One region of the Streptomyces sp. NPDC020898 genome, then DNA from elsewhere that is predicted to be linked to it. Evidence: riboswitches for the same ligand, from Rfam matches in the RefSeq annotation. Region 1 holds a riboswitch; the other holds the start of a gene.
The links. A riboswitch is a leader RNA that binds a small molecule or an ion and turns the genes downstream of it on or off. The one in region 1 is predicted to bind S-adenosylmethionine.
Positions count from the first base shown of each region.

Region 2: linked by a shared signal. The riboswitch ahead of ACH4TV_RS01525 (aminotransferase class V-fold PLP-dependent enzyme) and the one ahead of thrC (threonine synthase) in region 1 are both predicted to bind S-adenosylmethionine.

Region 1 is NZ_JBIRRV010000016.1:102,726-107,003, forward strand. It holds gene ACH4TV_RS37335 (trehalose-6-phosphate synthase) at 1-156, opposite strand, end outside; gene ACH4TV_RS37340 (glucosyl-3-phosphoglycerate synthase) at 244-1,188, opposite strand; SAM riboswitch class I at 1,350-1,498, shown strand; gene thrC (threonine synthase) at 1,513-2,835, shown strand; gene ACH4TV_RS37350 (MoaD/ThiS family protein) at 2,953-3,228, shown strand; gene ACH4TV_RS37355 (cold-shock protein) at 3,681-3,887, shown strand; gene groL (chaperonin GroEL) at 4,276-4,278, shown strand, end outside.
Region 2 is NZ_JBIRRV010000001.1:334,162-338,439, reverse strand. It holds gene ACH4TV_RS01535 (cytochrome bc complex cytochrome b subunit) at 1-509, shown strand, start outside; gene trpD (anthranilate phosphoribosyltransferase) at 652-1,719, shown strand; SAM riboswitch class IV at 1,797-1,914, shown strand; gene ACH4TV_RS01525 (aminotransferase class V-fold PLP-dependent enzyme) at 2,086-3,462, shown strand; gene ACH4TV_RS01520 (Lrp/AsnC family transcriptional regulator) at 3,655-3,936, opposite strand; gene ACH4TV_RS01515 (rhomboid family intramembrane serine protease) at 3,933-4,278, opposite strand, start outside.

The DNA of each region.
Region 1 (4,278 bases):
CGCGTCCGGCCCGATCGCCGACAGGCCGGAGACCAGCCCGCCGCCGCCGCGCTTGGCGTGCAGCGAGCCGTCCTCACGGACCTCGTACGTGACCGGGCCGCGGTTGGACGCGACCAGCACCCGGAACTCACCTTTTGCACCCTGCGTCGAAGCCATACGCCTCAACTTAGCCCGGCCCGGAAACACTCAAACGTACGCACGTACGCCTCAGCCGTATACAAGGCCTCAGGCGGCGCCCCGGGCCTACGCCGCCTTCCTCGTCGCGTACTCCGCGATCTCCGCCATCGGCGGGCGTTCCTCCGTGTCCACCGAGTACGTGCGTGGCTCGAAACCGTCCTCTCCGCGTTCGAACTGGGTGATCGCGGGGCGGATCAGATGGCCTCGGGCCAGCCGGAGCTGGGCGGTGCGGTAGATCGCGGCGGACATCCGGCCCAGGGCCTGGCCGTCCTGGTGGCGGTGCCTGCGCACGCCCACGTCGACCTGGGCCAGCGCGTCGAGGCCCACCAGGTGCAGGGCGTCGATCAGCATGCCCAGCTCCACGCCGTAGCCGACGGGGAACGGGAGCTGTTCGAGGAGCGAGCGGCGGGCCGCGTACTCGCCGCCGAGCGGCTGGACGAAGCCCGCCAGCTGCGGCCAGTGCATGTTGAGGAGGGGGCGGGCCATCATCTCGGTGACCCGGCCGCCCTGCCCCGCCGCCTGGCCGAGCGGACGGTCGTACATCGCCTTGACGAGGTCGACGCCGGGGTTCGTGAGCAACGGGCCCACGATTCCGGAGACGAAGTCCGACGAGAACTCCTTCAGGTCCGCGTCGATGAAGCAGACGATGTCCCCGCTGGTGACGAGGAGCGAGCGCCACAGCACCTCGCCCTTGCCCGGCACGGCCGGGATGCGCGGCAGGATGTCGTCGCGGTGGACGACCCGGGCACCCGCCGCGGCGGCCACCTCGGAGGTGCGGTCGGTCGATCCCGAGTCGATGACGACGATCTCGTCGACCAGCGGAACCTTCAGCATCAGGTCGCGGCGGATGACGGCGACGATCTCGCCGACCGTCTCCTCCTCGTTCAGCGCGGGCAGGACGACACTCACCGTGGCGTTCGAGGAACGCTTCGCGGCGATCAGCTTCTTGAGCGGGCGGTCGCCAACGGACCAGGAGCGTGTGTTCAGCCAGCGCTCGGCGTCTTCCAGCACGTGCGGCTCTCCCTTACGTTGCATGGGGGGAAGCGCGATCTTCTATCTCGCGGTTCGGACGGCTCCCACCACCATCCAAGCCTTCGGTTACAGTCTTGAACAACGTGGGTGACCATCGCATGTCCGAGGTCACCGGCGTTCACCACCTCACAACTTCATACCGCTCATCCAGAGGGGCAGAGGGATACGGCCCGTTGAAGCCCCGGCAACCCTCCAGCCGGTCTTGTCGCATGTTCATGTGGCGAGGCTCCCGGCTCGGGAAGGTGCCAAATCCGTCTCACGGCGAAATGCGTCGTGAGGAAGATGAGGAAGGGCCTCGCCTCCATGGCTGCGCAAACTGCTCAGAGCACCGCTGCTCCCACTGCCGGTGCCGCCGACTCCGTCACCTCTGTAGACCTCGGTCCCGCCGTCGCACTCTCCTGCCGCGAATGCGGCCACCGCGTCCCCCTCGGTCCGGTGTTCGCCTGCGAGGAGTGTTTCGGCCCGCTGGAGATCGCCTACGACTTCGGTATCCAGTCGGCGGCCGACACCGAGGAACTCCGCAAGCGCATCGAAGCGGGCCCCGCGAACATCTGGCGCTACGCGCCCCTCCTCCCGGTGCCCGCGAACGTCGCCGAGAAGCCGAACATCAACCCCGGCTGGACCAAGCTCGTCCAGGCCGACAACCTCGCCCGCGAGCTGGGTGTCGACGCCGGCAAGCTGTTCGTGAAGGACGACTCCGGCAACCCGACCCACTCCTTCAAGGACCGGGTCGTCGCCCAGGCCATCGAGGCCGCCCGCGCCTTCGGCTTCACCACCCTCTCCTGCTCCTCCACGGGCAACCTGGCCGGCGCGGTCGGCGCCGCCGCCGCCCGGGCCGGTTTCCGGTCCTGCGTGTTCATCCCGCACGACCTGGAGCAGGGCAAGGTCGTCATGGCCGCGGTGTACGGCGGCGAGCTCGTCGGCATCGAGGGCAACTACGACGACGTGAACCGCTTCTGCTCCGAGCTGATCGGCGACCCGGCCGGCGAGGGCTGGGGCTTCGTCAACGTCAACCTGCGTCCGTACTACGCGGAGGGCAGCAAGACCCTGGCGTACGAGATCTGCGAGCAGCTCGGCTGGCAGCTGCCGGACCAGCTCGTCGTGCCCATCGCCTCCGGGTCGCAGCTCACGAAGATCGACAAGGGGCTGAAGGAGCTCATCGAGCTCGGGCTCGTCGAGGACAAGCCGTACAAGATCTTCGGTGCGCAGGCCGAGGGCTGCTCGCCGGTGTCCGTGGCCTACAAGGCCGGACACGACGTCGTACGGCCCCAGAAGCCCGACACCATCGCCAAGTCGCTGGCGATCGGCAACCCGGCGGACGGGCCGTACGTGCTGGATATCGCGCGGCGGACGGGCGGGGCGGTGGAGGACGTGAACGACGGGCAGATCGTCGATGCGATTCGGCTGCTCGCGCGCACGGAAGGGATCTTCGCGGAGACCGCCGGTGGGGTGACCGTGGGGGTGACGAAGAAGCTGATCGAGAACGGGCTGCTCGATCCGACGCTCACGACGGTGGTGCTGAACACCGGGGATGGTCTCAAGACGTTGGATGCGGTGGCTGACGTCGGGCTGACCGCGACGATTCGGCCCAGCCTTGAGTCGTTCCGGGAAGCCGGGCTCGTATAACCCCGTTGATTGTCTGCGGGGCCGTGGGGGCTGGTCGCGCCCACGTGGCGGTAGCCGCAAATCCAGCACAGCCCCGCGCCCCTATCGGGCGCGTCACCTGACCGGAGGTCGAAAGTTATGAGCGTTTCCGTCCGCATCCCCACCATCCTGCGTACCTACACCGGCGGTAAGGCCGAGGTGGCTGCCGAGGGTGGGACCCTGGCCGAGGTCATCGCTGATCTGGAGAAGAACCACACGGGCATCGCGGCCCGGGTGCTCGACGATCAGGGCAAGCTGCGCCGGTTCGTCAACGTGTACGTCAATGACGACGACGTCCGCTTCGAGCAGGGGCTGGAGACGGCGACGCCGGACGGTGCGGGTGTGTCGATCATTCCCGCGGTCGCGGGTGGCTGACAGGCGACTGATACCGGCGAGTAGTAACCGTCGGTAACAGTGATTACCGAGAGTTCATCGAATTGCCCCCTCCGTGAGAGAAGCGGAGGGGGCAATTCTCTATGGTTGAGCGCGGTACAGTTGGGGAAGCCGCACCACTTCGCTTGCCGCACGCATATGAATTCTTGCCGAGCGCCCTACGAGAAGTAGCCAAAGTGTGCAGGTCTTTTGCGTTTTTTGTTCCCTTTGTGGGGCCCGGCTTGCCCTGAAGTTGCGTGAATTCTCCGCATATTCCCGACCTGGCGTGCCCGGATTTCTCGTCCGATTGACCTGTTGCAGAGGGCAGTTGGACAGATACATTCGGCCGCGGTCGACGCGTTCCGGCGCACACTCCCACCGGTTGGGGGGGTGAGGTCTGACCCGGATCCGCGAAGTGTGGATCTGTGCAAGGGCCAGTAATAGGGGAGTTAGGCATGGCTCAGGGCACCGTCAAGTGGTTCAACGCGGAGAAGGGGTACGGCTTCATCGCGGTCGACGGTGGTGCGGATGTTTTCGTCCACTACAGCGCGATTCAGATGGACGGCTACCGCACCCTCGAGGAAGGTCAGCGGGTCGATTTCGAGATCTCGCAGGGCCAGAAGGGGCCGCAGGCGGACATGGTCCGTCTGGCGACCAGCTGAAGCACGCGCCGGCGCACCGCAGCGACGTTCTTCTTTGAAGGGCTCGTACTCCGTGGGACCTCACGGGGTACGAGCCCTTCGGCATGTCCGTCGGTACGTCCCTCGGCTTCAGTACGTCCAGTACGTCCTCCGGCCCTCTCGCGTGGCCTTGTGTGCGCTTGCCCGCCCCCCTGTTCACCTGCGGATCTTCGAGAGCCGCTTGCACTCGGTAGGGGCGAGTGCTAATCATTGGCGTTAGCACTCTGCAGGTGAGAGTGATAACGAAGGACCGGGTGGGTGAGGCCCGCAGGCCAGGTGGTGCAAGGAATCACCAGGGCAGGCAGGCCGTCCGTCGCGGGCGCCAGCGCGGTCCGGAGCAATCCACCCCAGTCCGGGAGGACCACTTCACATG
Region 2 (4,278 bases), on a different contig from region 1:
GCAACGTGCCGACGCGTACGGCCTTCGGTGTCGCGTGGATCACCTGGTACATGGTGCTGCTGATCGGTGGTGGGAACGACCTCTGGGCCACCCACTTCCACCTGTCGATCAACGCGATCACCTGGTTCGTACGGATCGCGTTCTTCGTCGCCCCGGTCATCGCGTTCGTCGTCACCAAGCGGATCTGTCTCGGCCTCCAGCGCCGCGACAAGGACAAGGTGCTGCACGGCCGCGAGTCGGGCATCATCAAGCGCCTGCCGCACGGTGAGTTCATCGAGGTGCACGAGCCGCTCAGCCAGGAGGCCCTGCACACCCTCACGGCGCACGAGCAGTACGTGCCTGCCGCGATCGGTGCGACGGTCGACGAGAACGGTGTCGAGCGCAAGGTGAAGGGCCCGGAGAAGCTGCGGGCCAAGCTCAGCAAGTCGTACTACGGCGAGGACAGCCAGATCGCCAAGCCCACCGCCGAGGAGTACAAGGAGATCACGAGCGGCCACGGCCACCACTGATCCCTGCGCTCGCCACGCGCGGTAGAAGGGCCCCGTCCGAAGACCGGACGGGGCCCTTCGCCGTACCCCCGGGCTGGATAGGGTGTTCCCATTCCCACTAGGAGTCCCGCGAGTCTCGCCGGGACTGATGCAGGAGCGGCTTATGAGCAGCGCTGTGAACCCCGCCGGAGGCGACACCGCGGCGGTCCGTTCCTGGCCCCGCGTGCTGAACGGCCTGCTCGACGGCCATGACCTGAGCGCGGCCGACACCGCCTGGGCGATGAACCTGATCATGCGCGGCGAGGCGACCGACGCACAGATCGCCGGGTTCGTGGTGGCGCTGCGGGCCAAGGGCGAGACCGTCGAGGAGATCTCCGGGTTCGTCCAGGCGATGTACGAACACGCGAACGTGATCGAGGTGCCGGGGCCGACCGTCGACATCGTCGGCACCGGCGGCGACGGCGCCAACACCGTGAACATCTCCACCATGTCGGCGATCGTCATCGCCGGCACCGGTGCCAAGGTCGTCAAGCACGGCAACCGGGCGGCCTCCTCGGCCTCCGGGGCGTCGGACGTGCTGGGGCAGCTCGGCGTCAATCTGGAGTTGACGCCGAAGCGGGTGGCCGAGGTCGCGGAGGAGGCCGGGATCACCTTCTGCTTCGCGGCCAAGTTCCATCCGGCGATGCGCCATGTGGGCGCCGCGCGCGGCCAGTTGGGCATCCGGACGGTCTTCAACATCCTGGGCCCGCTGACCAACCCGGCCAAGGTCAAGGCGCAGGCGGTCGGGGTCGCCGACCCCCGGATGGCGCCCATCGTCGCCGGGGTGTTCGCCGAGCGCGGCAACTCCTCCCTGGTGTTCCGGGGCGACGACGGCCTCGACGAACTGACGGTCACCGCCACGTCCCGGGTGTGGGTCGTGCGGGACGGCAAGGTGACGGAGGAGGCCTTCGACCCGCGCGACGTCGGCATCGAGCTGGTCCCCGTGGAGGCGCTGCGCGGCGGTGACGCCTCGCACAACGCGGCGGTCGCCCGGCGGCTGCTGGACGGCGAGACAGGGCCCGTACGGGACGCCGTGCTGCTCAACTCGGCGGCGGCGCTGGTGGCGCTGGACCCGGGGCCGGGTTCGCTGGCCGAGCAGATCGGCGCCGGCATGGAGAAGGCCGCGGAGTCCGTCGACTCCGGGGCGGCGAAGAAGACGCTGGAGCGGTGGGCGGCGGCCAGCAACGCGTAGCGGTTTCCTGTGGTGGGCGTTCCGCGATCCGGACACGGGTTGCGGGGCGTCGATCACTTCCCGTACGTTCTGTACCAGGTCATGAGTGACAGTCATGAGGCCCCGGCCGACTGTCCGGCAACCCTCCGTCCGTGGCGGGGTGCCCCGGGATGAAGACCAGGCCGTAGGCAGCAAGGCTTACGGCAAGCGCGGGCCCCTCTCGACACCAGGGGTCCTGGTCGTTCGAGGGAGCCTTCCGTGAGCAAGCGAATGCGATAGGGCGTAGAGCCCCGCTTCCGCGCACCCATTTCACCTTTTCCTGTGCTGAGCCGCGTCCTTCGCGTCCGCTCGCGCAGTGATTCCTCTTGTCTCTCACGGGAGTTCGCCATGTCTGTCTCCACTGTTGCCGCCGACCAGGCTGTTTGTGCCCCCTTGTCCGTTCTGGGGCGTGATGTCACCGTGCCGCTCGTCACGGGTGGCGAGGTCACCTACGCGGCGCTCGACTACGCGGCCAGCGCACCGGCGCTCCAGCGGGTCTGGGATGACGTGGCGGCGTACGCGCCCTACTACGGCAGCGTCCACCGCGGTGCCGGCTACCTCTCCCAGTTGTCGACGGACCTCTTCGAGAACGCCCGCAGGACGGTCACGGAGTTCCTGGACTGCCGCGCCGACGACCAGCTGGTCTTCACCCGGTCCACCACCGACTCGCTGAACCTGCTCGCCGCCGCGCTCCCCGCCGGCTGCCAGGTCTTCGTCTTCGAGACCGAGCACCACGCCTCGCTGCTGCCCTGGCAGGACGCGCAGGTCACCTACCTCGACGCCCCGCGCACCCCGCAGCAGGCCGTGGCCACCCTGGAGGAGGCCCTCGCCGCCCGTTCCGCATCCGTTCAGGAGGGCCAGGGCCCGGCCCTCGTCTGCGTCACCGGTGCCTCGAACGTCACCGGTGAGCTGTGGCCGGTACGGGAGCTGGCCGCCGTCGCCCACGCGCACGGCGCCCGGATCGTCCTGGACGCCGCCCAGCTCGCCCCGCACCACCCGGTCTCCGTCCAGGACCTGGACGTCGACTGGGTCGCCTTCTCCGGCCACAAGCTGTACGCGCCCTTCGGCTCCGGTGTCCTCGCCGGCCGCGCCGACTGGCTGCGCGCGGCCGACCCCTACCTCGCGGGTGGCGGCGCCAGCCGCAAGGTCACGCGGCGCACGGACGGGGGCGTGGACGTGGAGTGGCACGACAGTGCCGCCCGGCACGAAGCAGGGTCGCCGAACGTCATCGGTGCCTACTCGATCGCCGCGGCCTGCAAGGCCCTCACGGAGGCCGGCTTCGAGTCGCTGGTGGCTCGGGAGCAGCACCTGATCGACACCGTGCGGGCGGGGCTGGCCGAGGTGCCCGAGGTCAGGGTTCTCTCGCTGTTCGGCGACGACGCTCCGCGCGTCGGCGTGATCTCGTTCGTCGTCGAGGGGTGGAACAGCTCGCACTTCGCGGCGGCGCTCTCCGCGGAGTACGGGATCGGGGTGCGGGACGGGCTGTTCTGCGCCCACCCGCTTCTGCGCACGCTGCTGGGCACGGATCCGCAGACGCAGGGGGAGTGCGGTGCGCCCGAGGCCGCCCCTGGGGAGAAGTCCCTCAACGCCATCCGGGTGAGCTTCGGGGCGGGCACCCCCGACGAGCACGTCGAGCGGTTCGTGGGTGCGGTGAAGGAGCTTGTGCGGGACGGCGCTCGGTGGCAGTACCGGACCGAGGACGGGCGGTGCGTGCCGGCGGTTTGATCGCCCCCGCCGCCCTTACCCGTCCCATCCCTGGGGGCTGCGCCCCCAGACCCCCGCTGTCGGCCCTGAACGGGCCTTGTCCTCAAACGCCGGACGGGCTGAGATGCCGGGGCCTGGGCTGAAGGTGCGGCGGGGCGGGCGGGAAAGAAGCTTGAGCGGCTCGTCCGCACACGCCGGCCCGGGTCGGGAACGTCAGCTGTCCAGGCCGATCGCGAACGCTGCTTCCAGGTCGTGCTGGGAGTACGTCCGGAACGCCACGTGGGTGTCTGTCGCCTCCACGCCGGGGATCTTGCTGATGCTGCCGGGGATGATCTCCGCCAGGTCCTCGTGGGCCTTGGCGCGGACCATCGCGATCAGGTCGTACGTGCCGGTGACGGAGAAGACCTCGCTCACGCTGTCCAGGGCGGCGATCGACTCCGCGATCTCCGGAATCCGGTCCACGCTGGTCTTGATGAGCACGATCGCGGTGATCACGGCTGGTTCTCTCCCTCGGTGGCCGTCGCTGGGGCGGACCTCACTCTAGTGGTACGCCGATGTCGCACCCACGCGTAGACGAAGCCGAGGCCGAAGCCGATCACGTGGGCCAGATACGCCACCCCGGGGCCGGATGATGCCCTCCCGGCCGCCACCCACTGCAACGCCGCCCAGAACGGCAGGGTCAGCCAGGCGGGGAAGCGCAGCGGGAGGAAGAAGAGGAACGGGAAGAGGCTTGTGACGCGGGCGCCGGGGAACAGGTACAGGAACGCGCCCAGGATCGCCGAGATCGCACCGGACGCCCCCACCAGCGTCTGCTGCGAGCCGGCGTAGGCGGCGGCG